Regions from separate parts of the Paraburkholderia sp. J94 genome, predicted to be linked through region 1. Evidence: predicted binding sites of a transcription regulator. Region 1 holds the regulator's gene; the other holds the start of a gene.

Region 1 (11,018 bases):
AGTTGAATTGAACGGACTGGCCCATGCTCCTCACCACTTCGATTCCGTGTTGCTGTTGCTACCGTTTGCCTGACTTCGATGCCGCGGTCATCAGACCTGCATCTGGCTCAGCGTCTGCAGCATCTGGTCGGACGTCGTGACCGCCTTGCTGTTGATTTCGTACGCGCGCTGCGTCTCGATCATGTTGACGAGTTCCTGCACGACGTTGACGTTCGACGATTCCACGTAGCCCTGATTGAGCGAGCCCGAGCCGTTCAGGCCCGGCGTGGTGACCGTGGGCGCGCCCGAGGACGCCGTTTCCGACACGAGGTTCTGGCCGTTCGACTGCAGGCCGGTCGGGTTGATGAACATGGCGAGCTGCAGCGAGCCGATGGTCGTCGCGTTGGCCGAGCCCGGCGTCGTGATCGTCACCACGCCGTCGCTGCCGATGGTCAGCGAGGTCGCGTTGGCGGGCACCGTGATCGCCGGCATCACCTGGTAGCCGCTCGACGTCACGAGCTGGCCCTGCGAGTTGGTCTGAAACGAGCCGTCGCGCGTGTACTGCGTCGTGCCGTCGGGCATCTGCACCTGGAAGAAGCCCGCGCCGTTGATCGCCACGTCCTTCGAGTTGCCGGTCTGCTGCAGGTTGCCCTGCGTGTAGAGACGCTCGGTCGCGACCTGCTGCACGCCGGTGCCGACCTGGCTGCCCGAGGGCAGTTCGGTGGTCTGCGTGGAGTTCGCGCCCGGCTGACGCAGCGTCTGGTACATGAGGTCCTCGAACACCGCGCGCGAGCCCTTGAAGCCATTGGTGCTCACGTTCGCGAGGTTGTTCGAGATCACGTCCATCTGCGCCTGCTGGGCGTTCATGCCGGTGGCGGCAATGTAGAGCGATCGGTTCACGGTGTATTTCTCCCGGCGCGGCGTCTGCTATAGAGCACGCAGCCTTTAAATGTCTTAGCTGAAGTTGAGCAGCTGGTTCGCCGACTGCTCGTTCTGGTCGGCGTTCTGCAAGAGCTTCGTCTGCATCTGGAACTGCCGGGCGTTGGTGATCATCGAAACCATCGCGGCCACCGGATTGACGTTGCTGCCTTCGAGCGATTCCGTCGCGATCTGGACCGACTGGTCCGCGTCGGCCGGATTGCCGTCGCCGGTGTGAAACAGACCGTCGTCGCCGCGCGTGAGCGAGCCCGCGGGCGGGTTCACGAACTTGATCTGGTCGATCATGGCGATGGCGCTCGCGGGGCTGCCCGGCGCGATCGCCGAGACCGTGCCGTCCGAGCCGATCGTGACCGCCGAACCCGGCGGCACCGCGATCGGGCCGCCGCCGCCGATCACCTGCAGGTTGTTGGCCGTGACGAGCTGGCCGTTTTCGTCGACGTGCAGGTTGCCCGCGCGCGTGTACGCTTCGTTACCGTCGGCGGTCTGCACGGCGATGAAGCCGTTGCCCTGCACCGCGATATCGAGCGGATTGCCGGTGCGCGAGATCGCACCGGGCGTCATGTCGGAGCCAGGCGTCGCCGAGAGCACGAAGGTGCGCGTGGTCGAGTCGTTGACGGTCGAGCCGTCGCCGAACGACATCGGCACGGAGCGGAAATTCGCGAGCTGCGCGCGAAAGCCCGTGGTCGAGACGTTCGCCAGGTTGTTCGCGACGACGGCTTGCTGCTCGAGCGCCTGGCTCGCGCCCGTCATCGCGGTATAGATCAGTCGGTCCATGATGTGCCCGGTGCGTTAATGGCGTGGCGCGCTTACATCTGCAGCAGCGTCTGGTCGACGGTCTGCTGCGTCTTGATGGTTTGTGCGTTCGCCTGATAGTTGCGCTGTGCCGTGATCAGGTCGACGAGCTGGTTCGTCAGGTCGACGTTCGACGACTCCACCGCGCCGCCCGTGAGCGAGCCGTGGTTCGTGCTGCCCGGCACCGACACCTGCGCGACGCCCGAAGCCGAGGTCGCCGCGAACTGGTTGCCGCCGAGATTCTGCAGGCCGTTCGGGTTGTTGAAGTTCGCGAGCACGATCTGGCCGAGCGTCATCGTCTGGCCGTTCGAGTAGTTGCCCGTGATCGAGCCGTCGGCGCCGATCGAGAAGTTCGACAGCGTGCCGCTCGGGTAGCCGTCCTGGTCCAGATTGTTCACGCCGTTGGCGCTGCCGTACTGCGTCGAGCCGGTGACGTCGAGCGTGATCTTCTGGTTGGTCGCCGAGCCGTCGGTCGGGTTGATCGTCAGCGAGAGCTCGCCGAGCGTGGTCGCGAGGCCCGCGGAGTCGGTCGTGCCCGTCAGGTTGCCCGACGAGTCGTACGTCATCGAGCCGACCAGCGAGGCGTTGCCCGTGGTGCCCGCGTAGACGTCCCACTGGCCGCTCGTCGCGTTCTTCACGAAGTACATGTTGACCTGCTGCTTGCCGCCGAGCGAGTCGTACGCCGTGACCGAGGTCGAGTAGTTGTACGTGTTCGAGTCCGTTTCGGAGAACGGCGTGGCGGTCGGCGTGGTCGACTGCGCGTTCAGGTTGACCTGCGCGGTGATCTTGCTGGTCGTGACCGGCGCGATGTTGGTCGTCGGGACCTGGATCGGCACCGTCTGCGCCGTGTTGACGACGCCCGTGCTGTCGGCTGCGTAGCCCATCAGGTCGTTGCCGGCCGCGTCGACGATGTAGCCGCTCTTGTTGAGCTGGAACACGCCGTTACGCGAGTACGTGATCGTGCCGTTGTTCGACATCTGGAAGAAGCCGTTGCCGTTGATGGCGACGTCGAGCGCCTGGCCGGTCGTGGTGATCGTGCCCTGCGAGAAGTTCTGCTGCACTTCGGAGAGCGCCGCGCCGAGACCGATCTGCGTGTTGACCGAGGTCGCGATGGTGTTCGCGTAGACGTTCGCGAACTGCGCCGTGCTCTGCTTGAAGCCGACCGTGTTGGCGTTGGCGATGTTGTTGCCGATCACGTCGAGGTCGTTCGACGAAGCGGCGAGTCCGCTCAAACCTTGCTGATAGCCCATGAGTTTCTACTCCGCTTTGTCGTTTAAAGAATGCCGGCCACGTTCGAAAGCGCGACCGTCTTGCCGTTGGCGAGCGACAGGCTCGCGGTGCCGTCCTGCTGCTGGATGACGGCCTGGACCTTGCTCGCCACGAGCGCGGTGGCCGTGGCGGCCTGACCGTTGATCGTCGCGCTGGCCGTGACCGTGTAGTCGCCGTCGGCGACCGTGGCGCCCGACGCGTCCGTGCCGTTCCACGTGATCGGCACCGTGCCGGCCGACTGCGCGCCGAGGTCGAGCGTGTTGACGACCTTGCCCGCGGAGTTCGTGATCGTGAGCTTGACGTCCGAAGCCGCCGACGTGAGCTGCACGCCGAGCTGCGGCGCCGAGCCGCTCGACACCGTCGCGGTCGTGCCCGAAGCCAGCACGGTCGAGCCGATCAGCAGCGCGGCCTGGGCGTTCTGGCCCGCCGACAGCTGCGTCGACAGCGACGTCAGCGAGGTGTTCAGGTTCGCGATGCCCGAGACCGTGTTGATCTGGGCGAGCTGCGAGGTCATCTGCGAGCTGTCCATCGGATCGGTCGGATCCTGGTTCTTGAGCTGCGCGACGAGCAGTTGCAGGAAGGTGTTCTGCAGATCGCTGCCGCTGGTGCCGCTCGTGCTGCTCGACGACGACGTCGACGACGTGCCGTTCATGGTGTCGAGCAGGGACTGCGACACGGTGGCGGAGCTGCCGCCGATGGTGGTGCTGCTGGAAGTCAACGCGTTCTCCTCGGATACGCCCGGCTAAACTGGGTAGCGTGTGGTCTGTGGTGTAGTCTCGTGCCGCGTTTCGCCGCGGCCCCGGACGCCTGTTCAGGGGTCTTCTTTACGTGCCCGAATTACGGGGCGCTTCAAGTGCCGCTTCAAGTGCCGCTTCAAGTGCCGATGGTGAGGGTCTTGAGCATCAGCGTCTTCGCGGTGTTCAGCGTCTCGATGTTGGCCTGATACGAGCGCGACGCCGAGATCATGTTCACCATCTCCTGCACCGGGTCCACGTTCGGCATCGTCACGTAGCCTTCCGCGTTGGCGGCGGGATTGTCCGGGTCGTAGCTCTGCTTCATCGGCGTCGGGTCGTCGATCACGCCCGTCACCTTCACGCCGCCCACCTGCTGGCCGGACGCGCTGCGCGCGCCGCCGAGCGGATCGACCGCGAACACCACCTGCTTGGCCTTGTAGGGCTGGCCGTCGGGGCCGGTCGTGCTGTCCGCGTTGGCGAGGTTGGACGCCGTCACGTTCAGGCGCTGCGATTCCGCCGACATGGCGGACCCGGCAACGCTGAAGATATTCATCAGGGATGGCATGGTTTCGGTGACCTCACAAAATGCTGCTGTGTGTTCTTACTTGGCGTGCGGCTGGTGGCTTGCGAGCCCGGGTTACGAGCCCGACTGGATCGCCGAGAGCATCGTCTTGATCTGGCTCGACAGCACGGTCATGCCCGACTCGAAGTGCAGCGCGTTGTCCGCGAACTGCACGCGTTCGGTGTCGAGGTCGACCGTGTTGCCGTCGAGCGCGGGCTGCGTCGGGTTGCGGTACATCACCGCGCTCGAATACGCCTCGGTCGGGCCGCCCGTCGCGACCAGCTTCGCGTTGCCGGGCATATGGCCCGCTTCGGTCGACGCCATCGACATGCCGGTCGTCACGCCCGCGGGCTGCGCCATCACGAGCGGCTGGAAGTTGCCCGCCGCGCCGCCGCCCGACGTGCCCGCTCCAGCCTGGCGCAGCGCGCCGGCGAGCGAGGACGAGAAGTCGACGTCGCGCGCCTGGTAGCCAGGCGTGTCCGCGTTCGCGATGTTCGACGAGATCAGCGCCTGGCGCGTCGCGCGCACATCGAGCGCTTCGCGTCCGAAGGCGAATTCGGCATCGAGTTTGTCCAGCATCGGGCGTTCTCCGTTACACGAAATGAAAGGCTGCGCCGGGCATGCAACACGCATCCGTCCGGTGGATCGGCCGCGCAGGCCTTTTCGCATGGAGAGGAATAGTAGGCGGGTGACGCAAGAACCAATCGGACGAATAGCCGGTAAAGCCCCCCTCTATTCGACGTTAGCGAGCGGGGAGCGACGCCTAGAATGCGATGCGTGTCAATGCAATGGATGGAGAACGACGATGCCGCAGACTGCCCACCCGAACGCGCGACGCGCGACGGCGCACCGGCACGCGCGCGGCCGTTCGCAGCGCCTCGCGGCCGCCACGGCGGCTTTGCTGGGCGCGATGAGTGCGATCAGCGCAATGACCTTCGCGACGGCGGCGCGGGCGCAGAGCGATGCGTCGGCTTCGTCGGGGGCATCCGGCCAGCAGATCTATATCGCCGGTCCCGGCGACCGCGCGGGCTCCGATGCCGCGAAGATGAGCGCGATGCTCGCGCAGCCCGCCAGGGCCGCCGATCCGGCCGCCAACGCGAAGGCTTACGCCGACCGCGCCGCGCTGCTCACGCGCAATAACGCCGGGTCGAGCGCGCAAGCGCGCGCCGAAGCCGAGGCGCAGCAGCCCGGCATGATCACGATTCCCGGCGCGGGCGAGCGCGGCAATGCCGCCGCGCAGAACGACGCGCCCACCATCGTCACGGTCGGCGCATCGGGCGCCGCGAGCACGCCGCAACGCGCGGTCGCGCCCGTGGTCGTGCAGGCCGCGCCGCGCGTCGTGCAGCCGAATGTTCCAGCGGTCAATGCCAACGCAACGAACACCTACGCGAATACCAGCGCGAATACCAACGCAAACACCCGCGCCAACGGCGCGATCATGCGCGCGAGCTACGCGCCGCGCGCCGCCGTCAACGCGAACGGCAACGCCGCCGCGATGAACGCCGCCGCGCAGGCGCAGGCGCAAGCCGCGCAAGTGCCCCCGGGTCAGGAAGACGGCGAGCGCATCCGCGCCACCGCGCTCGCGTTTCTGCAGCAGCAGTCGGCGGGCTTGCCGGGCAAGGTCAACGTGACGGTCGGGACGGTGTTCCCGCGCGGCCTCGCGGCCTGCGCCGCGCTCGAACCGTTCATGCCGCCGGGCGCGCGCATGTGGGGCCGCACGACCGTCGGCGTGCGCTGTGTCGGCGCGAAGCCGTGGACGCTCTACGTGGTCGGCCGCGTCGCGGTCGACGTCACCTATTACGTGGCCGCGCGCCAGATCAACGCCGGCGAGGCGCTGTCCGCCGCCGACTACGTGCCGCGCGACGGCGACCTCGCGAGCCTGCCGCAGACCATCATCACCGATCCCGATCAGGCCAACGGCGCGGTCGCGCTCATGCGCATCACGCAAGGCCTGCCGCTGCGCTCCGACATGCTGCGCAGCGCCTCGTCGGTGGTCATCGGCCAGACGGTCAAGGTGATCGCCGTGGGCACGAATTTCACGATTTCCTCTGAAGGCAGCGTGCTCAACAACGCCGCGCCCGGCCAGATGGTGCGCGTGCGCACGCCCAACGGGCAAATCATCAGCGGCGTCGTCAAGGACGCGTCCACCGTGCAGATCCAGATTTAGGGTCGAAATCGCGATCGGAAAGGTGAAAAACGGGACCTCCGGCCATGTGCGCCAGCACACGTAACAGCATGTAACGTCGGGATATTTGCGCTAAAGTTCGCGCCGCGCCCGCCGTTATCAAAGGCATACGGATCAGGAAGCCCCATCGTGAACATCGACACCTCCAATCGCAACGACGCGCGTCCGCTGCAAGACGGCCTGGCGCGTACCGGCCAAGGCGATACCGCGAGCGCGATTGGCGCCAGCAACACGGCGTCCGCCAGCAGCACGCCGGCCGCGAACACCGCGACGGCAGGCAGCACGCGCGGCGACGCCAACGTGAGCCTTTCCTCGCTTTCCTCGACGCTGCGCTCGGCGCCGTCGAACGATAGCGCCGACATCGACATGGATCACGTCCAGTCGATCAAGGACGCTATCAAGAACGGCACGCTGCAGATCGACACCGGCAAGATCGCCGATGGCATTCTCGACACGGCGCGCGGCCTGATCAAGCAGCCGGCAACGGGCAACTGATCGCCGGCGCCGGCCCGCAACCCGCTTTGACTGGTGGTACCGATGAAAGACGCCCTGCTCGCCACACTGATCGACGAACACGCCGCTGTTGAGGCCTTCGCGTCGCTGCTCGCCTTCGAGGAGAAGGCGCTCACGTCGACCGACGGCATGGACTCGCTGCCGCAGATCGTCGAGCAGAAGACGACGCTGACGCAGCGCCTCGCCGGTCTCGAAAAGGTGCGCGACGCGCAGCTGGCCGGTCTCGGCCTGCCGGGCGGCCGCAAGGGCATCGAGCTGGCCTGCGACGGCGACACGCGTCTCGCGGGCCAATGGGCGCTGCTCAAGGGCTCGACCGAGCGCGCACGCCGCCAGAACCTCACCATCGGCATGATGATCCGCACGCGCATGGAACATAACCGTCGCGCACTCGCGATCCTGCGCGGCGAGACCAATACGGGCGCGTCGATGCTGTACGGCCCCGACGGCAGACTGCCTGCGTTCGGCCTCTGAGCCTGGATGGATTCGCGCGGCACGACGCTGCGCGAAGCGACGAAAAAAGCCGAAGCGGTCTGCTTCGGCTTTTTTGTTTTCGGGCTGCCGTGCGGCGTGCGCTGCGCGCCTTCGCGCCTTCACTCTTTCACGCGCCCGTCATTCACGCGCCCATAAAAAAACCGGAGCGCTTTCGCACTCCGGCTCTTACCTCTCTGAACTACGCCGCCGTCAATTCTCGGTGCCGGCCCAGGACATCTCGCGCAGACGCGTACGCAGACGCGCCACCGCCTGGCTGTGCAGCTGGCACACGCGCGACTCGCTGACTTCCATCACCGCGCCTATCTCGCGCAGGTTCATGCCGCGCTCGTAGTAGAGCGACATGAGCAGCTTCTCGCGCTCGGGCAGACGCTCGATCGCTTCGACCAGCGCGCCGCGCAGGCTGTCGTCGAGCAGCGCCGACAGCGGATCCGAATGATCGACGCAATAGCGGTCGAGGAACGGCTCGTCCTCGGCGGAACGGTCGAAGTCTTCGTAATAGATCAGCTGGCTGCCATGCAGATCCTGGAGCATCGACTGATACTCGTCGAGCGGCATGCTCAGATGGTCGGCGATCTCGGTTTCGCTCGCCGAGCGTCCGAGCCGCTGCTCCACCTGATGCACGGCGCTCTCCACCTCGCGCGAGGTGCGGCGCAGGCTGCGCGGCAGCCAGTCGTTGCTGCGCAGCTCGTCGAGCATCGCGCCGCGAATCCGCTGGCTCGCGTAAGTCTCGAACTGCGCGCCCTGGTCTTCCTTGTAGCGGTTGGCCGCATCCATCAGACCGATCATGCCGGCCTGGATGAGGTCGTCCAGATCCACGCTCGCGGGCATCTTCGCCACGAGCTGCAGACCCAGACGCCTGACCAGCGGCGCGTATTTCGCGAGGACATCGGCCTGCGAAATTTTTCCTTGAGCGTTATACATCATGCTCTCCTGCTTCTCTTTTCCCTTGCTGCACCTGTCGTCCGCCGCACGTCATGCGTGCTGCGGCGCGGGGCGCTGCACGGGCGGGTCCGCCCGCCATCCGGCGTGGGCCGGCGCGGGCGCGGATGGGACGCCTGTGACGGTCGAAACGAATGATTCGGTTGTTTGTGCTGCCTGCGCGCCTGCCGCCTGTGCGCTCGCCAGCGCCGAAACGGCGGCGGCGGCCACGCCGGCGGGCGCGGTCCCGACGATCGGCGCGCGCGCTGCGCCCGCCGTGCCGGTCTGTCCTGCCGATACCGATGCCGACGCATTCGCCGACACCGCAGCGGAAGCCGCCGCCGCGCTCGCGCGCGCCGCCTTGACCTCGGCGTCGGACGACGCCACCGCTTCGGCGAAATCCGCCGCCGTGGTCGAGCGCGCCGACAACGCCGGACGCATCGGCCAGTGCGGCAGCTCGGCGGCCACGTGGCGGAAATCACGCGCGGCGGCCGTCGAGGGGAACGCATCGACGATGCAGCGCGACAGTTGCACCGCGCGCGGCATGTGCGGATCGGCGGCCACGCAACCGGCGTTCTCGAGCGAGACCGTCAGGTAGCGGCTGGCCACGCCCGCGAGGTTGTCGAACGCGGCATGCGCGTCGGTCGCGCTCGCGACATGGTTCGCGAGCACGCGGAACTGGCCGATCGCATGCGCGAAATGCAGCCGCTTCATGCATGCGTAGGCATCGGTGATCGCCTGCGCGGCGACGCGCATGACGATCAGCACGTCGTGCGCATGCATCGCGAGCGGCGAGAGCGCGCCTTCGGCGTCGAGCTCGGCATCGATGAGCACGATGTCGGCCGGACCGGTCAGCACCTTGTTCAGCTGCGCGCTGGTGTACTGCGAGCGGTGCTCGCGCGAGGCGGCCAGCACGCGGAAGCCGAGCGCGTGACGCCCTGCGGCTTCGTCGAGCCCCATCTCGCCGCGCATCACCGCCGCGAAGTTGCCCGCGCCGCGCACGCCGCCGAGCAGCGCGCTGACCGAGCGCTGCCCGAGACATTCGTCGATGACGAGCACGTCCTTGCCATGGCCGGTCAGCGCCGCCGCAAGATTGATCACGGCGGTCGTGCGTCCCGGCGCGCCGGGTCCACCCGTCACCGCGATCACGCGCGAACCTTCGCGCGCAAGCAGGCGCCGCAGGCCCTCGGCCTGATCGATCACGAACTTATCCAAACCGGACCTCGGGTGCTTGCGCGTTCGAACGGTTCGACAGCGCGGAGAGCAATGCAGGAATGTCGTCCTCGTGCGGCACGAACGGCGAGCGGTCGCGCGGCACGCAGAAGGCGCTGCGAATCAGGAAGCGGCGCGTGGCCACGTACAGGTTCTCGGGCACCTTCTGGCCCGTCGAGACGTAATGCACCGGCAGCTTGTAGCGCAGGACCGTGTCGAGCGTGCTGCCGAGGTTGGTCGCCTCGTCGAGCTTGGTGAGAATGCAGCCGGTGAGCGGCGAATTGTCCGGGCCGCTCTGGTAGGCCTGCACGACTTCGTTGAGCGTGTCGCCGTGGTTGGTCGCCGAGAGCAGCAGGAGGCGGCGGACCGGACGGCCCGCGCCGCACAGCATGGCGATCTGGTCGGCCACGGCGCGGTCGCGCTGGCTCATGCCGATCGTGTCGATCAGCACGATGTGCTTGTTCTTGAGTTCGGTGAGCGCGAGTTGCAGATCCGCGCCGTCGCGCACCGCGTGCACGGAAACGCCGAGGATCTTGCCGAAGATGCGCAGCTGCTCGTGGCCGCCGATACGGTAGCTGTCGGTCGTGAGCAGCGCGACCTTGCTGGCGCCGAAGCGCATCACGCAGCGCGCGGCGAGCTTGGCCGTGGTCGTGGTCTTGCCGACGCCCGTCGGGCCCATCAGCGCGAACACGCCGCCGCGCTCCATCAGCGCTTCCTCGTCCTCCAGCACCGGCAGGTTCGATTCGAGCACCGACTGCATCCATTCCATGCCGGCTTCTTCGGTCTCCACGTCCGGCAGGCGCTCGATCATCATCTTGACGAGCTGCGCCGAGAAACCGGCCGCGAACAGCTGCTTGGTGAGCGCGCCCTGCACCGGGCTGCGGCGCTGGCGCTCGCCCCAGAGCAGGCCCGCGAACTGTTCTTCCATCATGCCGCGCATGGAGGCCAGTTCGTTCATCACGGTTTCGTTGACGACCTGCTCGATGCGCGCGCGAATCGCTTCGCTGACGTTCGCCGCCGTGGTCGCGGACTTCGCGCCGTCTTCGTCGGGCCACGGACCGGCGGCGTCGGCGCTCTGGCCGATGCTGCGGGCCGCACGGCGCGCCGCGACGTGAGCCGCCTTGAGCGCCCACTCGGGCTGCGTGGCGTCGACGTCGGCCGGATGCACGGGATCGGCGGTCGTGCCGAAGCCGCGCGCCATCGCGGCGGCGGGCGTCAGACCCGGCGCGCGCGTGTCCTGGCCGTTCTGCTGGTTGGCGATGCGGCGCGCGTGGTCGATCAGCCAGGGATTCGTCTCGGCCATCGTGCGCGGCGCGTTCGATTCGAGGAACGACTGCGGGAACGACTGCGAAACCGCCTGTTCGAGCAGCGACGCGGCATCGCGCGCCGAAGCCTGGCTTGCGGGCGCGGCCTTCAGCGTGCC
Region 2 (11,018 bases), on a different contig from region 1:
CGTGTCGCGTGCGCGCACCGGCGGCGTGAAAGGCACACTGGGCATCGCCGAGGATCCGACCGAAGCGTCGATCGCCTGCCGCCAGGTCGGTCCGATCAGCTTCGGCGCCCCGCTCAAGCAACAGGCCGACGTCTTCAACGAGCGCATGTCGTTTCTCTTCAAGACGCTGCACGTCGTGCGCGTGGTCGACACCAAACGCAACGCGCTCGTCTATCTGACCTACAGCGACCGCGTCGTGAGCGGCAGCGCGAAGAACAGCGTAACCGCCGTGCCGATGCCCGCCGGCACCACCATCCCGGTGCGCTAAACTGGACTGTCACGCCGCCTGAAACCCGACCGCGCGCCGCCGCCATGAACCTTCCCCGTTTTCGCGATTCCGCCCGTTACTGGCGCTCGCCGCTGTTGCCCGGCGGCGATCTGCTCACGGCCGAATATCACGATCACGAGTTCTCGCCGCACTGGCACGAGGCGTACACGGTGCCGGTGATCGAGGACGGCGCGGAGTGCTTCCGCTACCGCGGCGCGCATCACGTGGCGGAAACCGGCACGGTGCCGGTCATCAATCCGGGCGAGGTGCACACGGGCTCGCGCGCCGTCGACGAAGGCTGGCGCTATCGCGTGATCTACGTGCCGGTCGATTATCTGCACGGGCTTGCGGCGGAAATCGCGGGTCGTGCGCAGCCGCTGCCCTGGTTCGCCGCCGATGTGATCCGCGACCCCGATCTCGCGCAACGGCTTTCGTACGCGCATCGCCTGCTCGAAGCCGATGCCGATGCTCGGCGCGCCGATCCCGCAACGGGCAGCGACACCGGCGCGCCCGTGCAGCCCGAACCCGATCTGCTCGCCGTCGAAGGCGCCTTGCTCGACGCGCTCTCGGCGCTGCTCACGCGCCACGCGCGCACGCGTGAAGCGCCGATCGGCCCGCACACGAACGATCCGCGCGTCGAGACCATGAAGGCGCTGCTGGCCGCCGATCTGCCCGCGCCGCTGCGCGTGGCCGATCTTGCCCAGGCAGTCGGCCTGTCGCCGTTCCACGCCACGCGCCTCTTCACCCAGGCGACCGGCCTGCCGCCGCACGCGTGGCGCACGCAGGTGCGCCTGCAGCGCGCACTCGGCCCGCTGCGCGCGGGCGCTTCGGTCGCCGACGTCGCCGCCGCCAGCGGTTTCGCCGATCAGAGCCACTTCACGCGCCACTTCCGCCGCATGTTCGGCGTGCCGCCGGGACGCTGGCAGTCGTCCTGATCCCTCATCGGCGACGACTGAGCGCGGCGACGCCGCAAGATCGTACAAGCCACCCGACGCGCCGCTCGCTATGCTGCTTTCCGAATCAGGAGAGACAGCTTGACCACCCATCCCCATCGATACAAGGAATTCGCCGCCGGTGTGCGCGACACGATCCCCATGATGATCGGCGCGGCCCCGTTCGGCATGATTTTCGGCACGCTCGTGACGTCGGGGCCGCTCGCGCTCTGGCACGGCCAGTTGATGTCGCTCGCGGTGTTCGCGGGCTCGGCGCAGTTCATCGCGGTCGGGCTGATCGCCTCGCACGCGAGCTACGCCGTGATCTGGGCCACCACGCTGATCGTCAACCTGCGCCACGTGCTGTACGGCGCGACGCTCGCGCCCTACGTTTCGCATCTGCCGCTGCGCTGGCGGCTCGCGCTCGGCGCGGTGCTCGTCGACGAAGTGTTCGCCGTCGCCTGGGCGCATTACCGCCGCCATCCGCCCGGCGACGATGTCTCGCCGTGGCACTTCCTCGGCTCGGGTCTTTCGATGTATCTGAACTGGCAGCTCTGGACCGCCGCCGGCCTGGTGTTCGGCGCGGCGTTCCCGGGGCTGCAGACGCTCGGCCTCGACTTCGCGATGGTCGTCACCTTTATCGCCATCGTGGTGCCGCAACTGGTGGCGCTGCGCTTTCTCGCCGCCGCCGTCACCTCGGGCGTGCTCGCGTTCTACTGGCAGGCGTGGCCGTACAAGCTCGGGCTGCTCGGCGCCGTGCTCGCGGGCGTGGCGGTGGGCGTCGCGCTTTCGCTGCCGCGCAAGCCGCGCCGCAACCCTGACGCCGACGCCCAATCGCGCGCACAAAACCAGACCGGCGAGCCACGCCAGGCGCGCGCTCCGCGCGACGCGCACGCCGTCGCGGGAGGCAGCCAATGAGCCCGATCGACCACCCGATGAACTACGTCGTCCTGATCCTCGGCATGGCGCTGATCACGTGGATCGTGCGCACCGCCGTCTTCGTGCTCGGCGAGCGGCTCGTGTTTCCGCCGCTCATGCGCACCGCGCTCGGCTTCGTGCCCGTGACCGTGCTCACGGCGATCATCGTGCCGATGGCGGTCTCGCCGCACGGCCAGGGCGCCGAACTGAGCTGGCGCAATCCGCAACTCGTCGGCGCGCTGGCCGCGATCGCCGTGAGCGCGCTGACGAAGCGTCCGCTGCTAACCATCGCCGTGGGCCTCGGCGTGTTCTTTCTCTGGCAAGGCGTCGTACTGCGCTGAATCACGTGAAGATCCACGCGCTGAAGCCGCGCAAACAACCCTGAAAACGGTGAATCAGCGGCCCTTCCCGGCCGCCCATTCGCACGTTCCTTTCAATCGCCCGCTCAAGTTTCTCCGTCGCGCGCCGTTAAACCGTCGAAGCCTGCCTTGGCGCAGTGGCCAGCCGAAGCCCTGGCCATAGCCAGGCAACGCCAGGAATAAATCGGGGCAACCAGAATGGGGAATATCACCCTTAACCTCAAGGAAGAAACGCTTGCGTCGCTACGCAAGGACTTCGACGCGTTCCTGCGCGTCTCGCTGAAGCTCGACCCGCAGTTTCTGACGCCGTCGTTCGAGGACTTCCTGCGCGCGAAGCTGCTCGACAACATGACGCCGCTCACCGAGCAGGCGGTGCAGCGACTCTTGCAGGGCGGCCAGTACGCATGGGCCAAGCGCACGCTCGACAAGGAATTTCCCGAAGTCGTCTCGATGCTGCTGCGGCAGGCGGGCGATTTTGGCTTCGGCGTGGCGTCGCGGCCTGAGTGGACGCCCGACGAGCTGACGAAGAAGTGCCGCGAGTGGGCAGCCGCCATCGTGCAGGAAGCCCAGGGCGAGGAAGCGCAGATCGACCCGCTGGCCGCGCAGATCAAGTCGGGCGTGCAGGACATCCAGACGCTCGAAGAGATCATGCAGACGCCCGCGTGGCGGCTCGCGGAATCGGTGCGTCAGCGTGTTTATGAGGCGAAGATCGGCTGCGAGCAGGCCACCGGCTCGCTCGCGCGCGAACGGCTCGGCGAGCTGCGCGGCCTGCTGCGCCTCGGCATCGCGCACGGCACGTTCCAGAAGCAGGAAGCGCAGCAGATCATGGAATATCTGCGTCTGTTGAAGCCGGAAATCTTCGTCGAGGAACCCGACGACGTCTTCACGCGCCTCGCCGCCTGGCTGCGCAACTTCTTCGTGCCGCCGCCGAAGAACCAGCCGCGCTAAATCCCTCCCGCCAGCCGGGGCGCCGCGTCGTGCCGCACGCCAGAAACGCCGCGCCCTAGTCCCACATTTTCCGCAGTTTCGCGCCGATCTCGACCTTGGCGCGCGCCGCAGCGGCCAGTCCCGCCGCGCTCGGCGCGCTCGCCACGGGCGGCGCGGGCCACGCGCACGACTCGAACAGCGGCAGCATCGTCGGCGCGATGAAGCGCGTGCGCGACGCCCACACGTGCCGGTCGCCCAACGCCGACTGGTTGTGCACATAAAAGCGCTGCGGCACGACGATGTGCAGATCTTCCTTCGCGCGCGTCATCGCCACGTAGAGCAGACGGCGCTCCTCTTCCAGTTCCTCGTCGCTGCCCGCGCCCAGATCGGACGGAATGCAGCCGTCCACGCCGTTGAGCACGAACACGTTGCGCCACTCCTGCCCCTTGGCCGAATGGATGGTCGAGAGGATCAGATAGTCCTCGTCGAGCAGCGGATCGGCCGATTCGGCGCTGGTCGCGTCGGGCGGATCGAGCGTCAGTTCGGTGAGGAAGCGCTCGCGCGACGGGAAGGTGCTCGCGATGCTCTCCATCTGCAGCAGATCGGCCATGCGCACCTGCGCGTCTTCGTGATTGCGTTCGAGATGCGGCTCGTACCAGCGCCGCACGCGCTCGAACTCGGCGGGCCAGGGCGTGGCGCGCGCGCCGATGCTGTCGATGAGCGCCGTGAACGCGGCCCAGTCCTCGGCCGCGCGCGGCGGCGGCGCGAATGCGGCGAGCGCCTCGGCGGCGCGATACGCGCCCGTGCAGGCCGCGACCTGATCGAGCAGGCGCGCGGCCGTGGCCGGCCCGACGCCCGGCATCAGCTGCGTCACGCGAAACCCGGCCACGCGGTCGAGCGGATTCTCGGCCCAGCGCAGCACGGCGAGCACGTCTTTCACATGCGCGGCGTCGAGAAAACGCAGGCCGCCGAACTTCACGAACGGGATGTTGCGCCGCGCGAGCTCGATTTCGAGCGTCGCGCTGTGATGCGCGGCGCGAAACAGCACGGCCTGCTGCTTGAGCTTCATGCCGCCCTCGCGCGCCTCCAGAATCTGCTCGACGACGTAGCGCGCCTGGGTCGCTTCGTCGGCGACCGTGACGAGGCGCGGACGCTGCTGCGACGCGCGGTCGGTCCACAGGTTCTTGGTGTAGCGCTCGGTGGCGGCGTCCATCACGGCGTTGGAGGCCGCGAGGATCGGCTCCGTTGACCGGTAGTTGCGTTCCAGCGTGACCTGACGCGCGGGCGGATCGAATTGCGCGGGGAAATCGAGGATGTTGCGTACCGTTGCGCCCCGAAACGAGTAAATTGCCTGCGCATCGTCGCCGACCACGGTCAGGCCGCGGCCGTCGGGCTTGAGCGCGAGCAGGATCGACGCCTGCAGCCGGTTCGTGTCCTGATATTCGTCGACGAGGATGTGATCGAAACGCTCGGCGAGATCGGCCGCAATCGCGGGTTCTTGCGCCATATGCGCCCAATACAGCAGCAAATCGTCGTAATCGAGCACATTCTGCTTTTGCTTGGCATCGACGTAGGCGGCGAACAGCGCACGCAGTTGCGGCTCCCATTCGAGGCACCACGAAAACGAGCGCGCGAGCACGTCGGCGAGCGAGTCGCCCGTGTTGACGACGCGCGAGTAGATCGCCAAACAGGTAGATTTAGCCGGAAATCGCTTCTCTTTCGCCGACAATCCCAGCTCATGGCGCACGAGATTCATCAGATCGGCGGAATCTTCACGGTCGTTGATCGTGAACGCCGGCGACAAGCCGATCTGCTCGGCGTACTCGCGCAGCAGCCGTGCGCCGATGCCGTGAAACGTGCCCGCCCACGTGAGCCCCTGCGCGAGCACGGCGGCCGCGCCCGGCACGCCGGCGGCGATGCGCGAAACCCGCCGCGTCATTTCCTGCGCCGCGCGGCGCGAGAACGTTAGCAGCAGGATGCGGTGCGGATCGGCGCCGTTCACAACCAGATGCGCGACGCGGTGCGCGAGCGTGTTGGTCTTGCCCGAGCCCGCGCCCGCGATCACGAGCAGCGGCTCCGGCAACATCGCGCCCGGCGCGAAGGCCTGCGGGCCGCCATGCTCGACCGCCGCGCGCTGCGCTTCGTTGAGCTTGGCGAGATACGCCGCGACATCCTGAGCGACGGCGTGAGCAACGTCGCTGGGTTGATCGGCGAGAGGATCGGAGGAAGCAGCGAGGGAAACGGCGGTGGACACGGGCGGGCGCGGAGAATCCGTAAGAGGCGGCGACGCATACTGTATATCCATACACCTTCGCGCCGCAAGCGCCGGATTTCACGGGGATTCTGCCGCGATCTGGCGACATTTATGCACCAACTCCGCGACACGATGCAAAACGGCGGCGCCCGTTGCCGGGACGCCGCCGCCGTCTACATCGACTCAATCGACTTAATCGACTTAATCGGCTCAAGCGGAGCGCGTTACGGCTGCTGCGCGCCGCCCTGCTGTTGCGCCGACTGGCCGCTCATCTGATCCTTCATTTCCGAGTCATTGGCCTGACGGTCGGCCTTGCGGTTGATCTTCGCGTCCTTGACCTGCGACTTGTACTGCGTCTTGGCCTGCTTTTTCGCGTCGCCGTATTCGGTGCTCGCCGACTTCTTGGCGCTGCGGTATTCGGCGCTGGCCGCCGCATTGGCGTTGCGCTTCTGCACCAGCGGGTCGGTCGGCTGCGGCGCGGTCAGATTCTGGGGCGCGGGCGCCGGTTGTGCGATGCCCGCGGCCGCCGGGGCCTGGCTCGGCGCCATGGCCGGTGCGGCGCCCGGGGCCATCGTCGGCGCTTCCCCGCCCGCCGGCGTGGCGGTCTGGGCGAAAGCGCCCTGCGCGAAGGCAGCGGCGGTGGCGGCAATGGCGGTAGCGGTCAGCAGCTTGCGAATCTGGGTCATGGCGTATCCTCTTTGCAGTGGTTCCGGGAATGACGTGCAACGGTTTTGCAACGGGCGTGCCCGCCGCTGACGCGTTGCCGTGCTGCCGTCTTCCCGCTCGATGGAGCCGCCCGGTCAGACAAACCTGACATCGTTGGCGGTCTCGTTTCGGTGAACCCATTCTCGTCTGAAGATCCGCGCGCCGTCCCGCGACGTTACGCAGCGTTTCATTTGCTGACGAATTCATAACATCTGGCCCCGACATGTAACCAGGCCAACCTCGACGCATCCCAGGCCCCGCGCCGCGCGATCGCTTATGATGCTCACCCTCCGCGCCGCCACGGCGCACGCCTTTGTCCCGACGCATTTGCCTTTAACCGATTTCCACGCGCCATGCCCAATCTCGATTTCACGCTGACCGGCGACTACGTCGAACTCCACAACCTGCTGAAGATCACCGGTCTCGCCGACAGCGGCGGCTCGGCCAAGCAGATCGTCTCGTCCGGTGCGGTCAAGGTCGACGGCGAAGTCGAACTGCGCAAGACCTGCAAGATCCGCGCGGGCCAGTCGGTACTGCTCGGCGACACGCGCATCGCGATCCACGAAGCGCAGTAGCACCCGACGCGGCGGCTGCCATCCATGCCGCCCCTGCCTTTGATGCACCACGCGGGTGCTTTTTGTCTGAAAGACAGGTAACCTCGCCGGGTAGGCTCGCAACCGCTTGAGCCGCCCCTGCCTGCCCTCACGGACGCGATCCCCAGGCACTTTCCGACGCGGCGCGATGATTCGCGCCGCTTGCCTTTCATGACCCGAACGACCTCCACCGCGCGCAACGACCGCGCCAGCCGCGCCATCGCGCCGCCCTCGCTCAAACGCCACGCCGCCGACACCGCACGTCTCGCCGCGCCGCTCGCCATCGCCCAGTTGTCGCAGATGGCGATGAGCGTCACCGACACCGTCCTGCTCGGCTCGCTCGGCGCGGGCGCGCTCGCGGCGGGCGGCCTCGGCGCGAATCTGTTCTTCGTGGTCGTGACGGTGCTGCAAGGCGTGCTGACCTCGGTCAGCGTGAGCGTCGCGCAGGCGCGCGGCGCCGACGATCTGCATCGCGTGCCGCACATCTACTGGACCGGTTTCGCGCTCTCGCTCGTGCTCGCGCTGCCCGCGTTCGCGCTGCTGTCGTTCGCGGAGCCGCTGCTGCACGCGCTCGGCGAGCCGCCCGTGCTCGCGCGCCAGGTCGGCGAATATGCGGCCGTGCTGCGCTGGGGCGCGCCCGCGAGCCTGATCGGCGTGGGGCTGATGCGCTCGTTCCTGCCCGCGATCGGCGCGGCGCGGCGTCTGCTCTGGATCTCGATCGCCAGTGTGTTCTTCAACGGCTTCCTGAACTACGGGCTGATCCACGGCGCCTGGGGCCTGCCGCGCCTCGGCTTTCTCGGCTCGGCGGCGGCCACTGCCGTCACGATCTGGCTCACCACCTTCGTGCTGATGGCGCTGCTGCATCTGCGCCCGTCACATCAGCATTTCGTGGTGGCGCGCCGCCCGAGCGCGCCGATGATGGGCGAACTGTTCGCCATCGGCTGGCCCGTGGCGATCACCTACGCCGTCGAGGCGACGCTCTTTCTCGCCACCGGCCTGCTGATGGGCCTGCTCGGCGCGACGCCGCTCGCCGCGCACCAGATCGCGCTGAACGTCGCCTCGGTGATGTTCATGGTGCCGCTCTCGATCGGCCAGGCGGGCAACGTGCGCGTCGGTTACTGGATCGGCGCGGGCGTGCCGCGCGCGGCGCGTCATGCGGGCTTCGTCGCGCTGGCGCTCGGCGTGGGCTTCATGTCGATGTCGGCGCTCGTGATGGTGCTCGCGCCGCACTGGATCGTCGGGCTCTATCTGCATCTCGACGATCCGGCCAACGCGCAGACCGTCGCGCTCGCCACCTCGCTGCTCGGCGTGGCCGCGATCTTCCAGATCGTCGACGGCATGCAGACGGTCGGCTCCGGCTGCCTGCGCGGACTCAAGGACACGCGCATTCCGATGCTGGCCGCGACGCTCGGTTACTGGGGCATCGGCTTTCCGGTGGGCTATGCGCTGGCGTTCCACTTCGGTTACGGCGCGCTCGGCCTCTGGTGGGGGCTCGCGGCCGGTCTCGCGAGCGTGGCCGTGCTGATGACGTGGCGCTTTCACCGTATAAGCCTGCGCGCGGAAAACGAGGCGGCGCGCTCGCAGACGGCGTAAGCGGCCTCAACAGCCACGGCGGCTCGCGCGAACGACACGCGGGCCGCAAAACCCGCGCGCCGTCCGGGCCGCCTGGCGCGAGCGGTTAGAATACGCGGCTGGCGCCCGCCGCCATCCGTCCCACGAGGGCGGGAAAACACCGCGCGACGAGATCGTCGGCAGCACCGACATCTGCGCAAGATCACGCGAGATCGACGCACAATCCGCGCTCGATCGACGCAAATAGATCAACACGCCAGATCGACGTGCCGCGCAAGCGCGACGCGCGCCGGCCACCCCGGCAACGCGAGCAAACCGCCCCTTTCGGACACACCGCACACAACGCGCACACGCCGCGCACCGCCGCGCCGCCATCAAGAAAACGAACCCTCTCACGGACCACGCTTCCATGCTCGCCCCGATTACCCGACTGTTCCCGCTCTGGGCCGTGCTCGTCTCGCTCGCCGCGTATTTCAATCCGGGCGTCGTCGCGCCCATCGCGCCGCACGTCACCACGCTGCTGATGATCATCATGCTGGCGATGGGCGTGACGCTCTCGTTCGCCGATTTCCAGCGCGTCTTCACGCGTCCCGCGCCCGTGGCGGCCGGCATCCTGCTGCACTACCTCGTGATGCCGCTCGCCGCGTGGGTGATCGCCAAGGCGCTGCACATGCCCGCCGACCTGACCGCGGGCATGGTGCTCGTCGGCAGCGTGGCGAGCGGCACGGCCTCGAACGTGATGATCTATCTCGCGCGCGGCGACGTCGCGCTCTCGGTGACGATCAGCGCGCTCTCGACGCTCGTCGGCGTGTTCGCGACGCCGCTGCTCACGCGCCTTTACGTCGATGCCTCGATCGTCGTCGACGTGCACGGCATGCTGATGAGCATCCTGCAAATCGTCGGCCTGCCGATCGTCGTCGGGCTGATCGTCAACCGGCTCGCGGGCGGCCTCGTGCGCCGCGTCGAACCGGTGCTGCCGCTCGTTTCGATGGTCTCGATCCTCGCGATCATCGCCGCCGTGGTGGGCGGCACGCACGCGAGCATCGCGACGGTCGGCCCGGTCGTGGCGCTGGGCGTGGTGCTGCACAACGGCATCGGCCTGCTCGGCGGCTACTGGGGCGGACGTCTGCTCGGCTTCGAGGAATCCGTGTGCCGCACGCTCGCGATCGAAGTCGGCATGCAGAACTCCGGCCTCGCGGCGACGCTCGGCAAGCTCTACTTCTCGCCGCTCGCCGCCCTGCCGGGCGCGCTGTTCTCGGTGTGGCACAACCTGTCGGGCTCGCTGCTCGCGGGCTACTGGGCCGGCAAGCCCGCGCGCGGCAGCGAGCGCGACGCCGACGAGGCGCGCAGCGCCAATGCAGCGGCCGGCACGGCGCGACGCGGATAACGCGACGCTCAACCTTAAAGCGACGCACAACCTTTAAGCGACGCACAACCGGGCGCGCGCGCCAGCGCATTCATCACGCTAGCCGCGCTGCGCGCCCCATCCCGATCGGCGCGGCGACTTCGCGCAACGACGCGCCCAACGCAACATCACGCACCAACGCGCCGCCATCGCCGTCCATCGCGCCAGCCGCGCGACCCCGCCGCCCGACCCCGGCCCGAGCCGCTCGCTGCGCACCTCGCAACGCACGGCTTCGTCCCATCCGCCGATCCACACGCGCTCGCCCGGCGCGAACGGCAGCGCCTCGCCGGGCGCCAGCCAGTAGTCCTGCGCGTCGCCTTCCACGGTCAGCAGCACGCGCCCTTCGAGCACGCCCACCACGCCGCCTTGCGCACAGCGCACGCGCCGGCATGCGCCGCGCGGCACGTCGAGCGTTTCGGTGCTTTCGCGCCGCGCCTCCACTCCGTTGATTGCCCGATCCATCGCGCGCTCCTTCTCCCGCCGTTGATGATGCAGGCAGTGTGGCGCGCCGCCGCCCGCCGACGTTTCCAGCCGACGTGAAACGAGGCGCGCGCCTCGCGCCGGACGACATCCGACGCGCGCCGCAGTCCGCCGCTTCCCGATAGAATCGTGACGAAAAGACACATGTCTGCGAACCAGCCAGTCCGCGTCCCGCACCGGCGGCCGACCCCGAGGAGATCCCGCTTGCACGCGCCCGCCCTGCACTCCGCCGCCGCCCACGCCGACGACGCTTCGGACGCTTCATGCGCCTGGGCAATGCCACCGGATTCATCGGCGGACTCAGCAGCAACGTCGGCAAGCGCCGCCACGAGCCGCCGCGCCCTCGCCTCCGGCCACGCGCGCCCGTTCGCCACGCTCGCCGCATGCCTGTGCCTCGCGCTCGCCGCCGGCTGCGCGACGCGTCCGCCCGCCAGCGACTATCCGCGCAAGTCCTCCGCCGCGATGTCCGCCGCCGACGCCCACACCACGCTGCTCGGCGCCGCGCTGGCCGCGCCCGAAGCCGCGCACCCGGACCAGTCGGGCTTCCGCCTGCTCGCCACCGGCAC

Evidence for each region. The regulator FliA, encoded in region 1, starts transcription of late flagellar genes. The targets are predictions, from matches to a motif close to CTAAAGTTTNNNNNNNNNNNGCCGNTA.
Region 2: the regulator FliA is predicted to act here: its motif matches at 2,602-2,628, upstream of U4Y88_RS07630 (DUF4088 family protein).

What each region holds. Positions count from the first base shown of each region.
Region 1 is NZ_CAJMZH010000014.1:125,815-136,832, reverse strand. It holds gene flgH (flagellar basal body L-ring protein FlgH) at 1-25, opposite strand, end outside; gene flgG (flagellar basal-body rod protein FlgG) at 91-879, opposite strand; gene flgF (flagellar basal-body rod protein FlgF) at 934-1,692, opposite strand; gene flgE (flagellar hook protein FlgE) at 1,725-2,960, opposite strand; gene U4Y88_RS27360 (flagellar hook assembly protein FlgD) at 2,984-3,631, opposite strand; gene flgC (flagellar basal body rod protein FlgC) at 3,853-4,278, opposite strand; gene U4Y88_RS27350 (flagellar basal body protein) at 4,351-4,854, opposite strand; gene flgA (flagellar basal body P-ring formation chaperone FlgA) at 5,081-6,442, shown strand; gene flgM (flagellar biosynthesis anti-sigma factor FlgM) at 6,590-6,955, shown strand; gene U4Y88_RS27335 (flagella synthesis protein FlgN) at 6,998-7,444, shown strand; gene U4Y88_RS27330 (RNA polymerase sigma factor FliA) at 7,655-8,386, opposite strand; partial or broken gene U4Y88_RS27325 (MinD/ParA family ATP-binding protein) at 8,816-9,598, opposite strand; gene flhF (flagellar biosynthesis protein FlhF) at 9,591-11,018, opposite strand, start outside.
Region 2 is NZ_CAJMZH010000003.1:302,243-313,260, forward strand. It holds gene U4Y88_RS07610 (CreA family protein) at 1-307, shown strand, start outside; gene U4Y88_RS07615 (AraC family transcriptional regulator) at 352-1,242, shown strand; gene U4Y88_RS07620 (AzlC family ABC transporter permease) at 1,402-2,157, shown strand; gene U4Y88_RS07625 (AzlD domain-containing protein) at 2,175-2,498, shown strand; gene U4Y88_RS07630 (DUF4088 family protein) at 2,715-3,464, shown strand; gene U4Y88_RS07635 (ATP-dependent helicase) at 3,520-5,748, opposite strand; gene U4Y88_RS07640 (hypothetical protein) at 5,922-6,383, opposite strand; gene U4Y88_RS07645 (RNA-binding S4 domain-containing protein) at 6,756-6,977, shown strand; gene U4Y88_RS07650 (MATE family efflux transporter) at 7,167-8,588, shown strand; gene panS (ketopantoate/pantoate/pantothenate transporter PanS) at 8,977-9,954, shown strand; gene U4Y88_RS07660 (DUF2917 domain-containing protein) at 10,033-10,434, opposite strand; gene U4Y88_RS07665 (phospholipase D family protein) at 10,729-11,018, shown strand, end outside.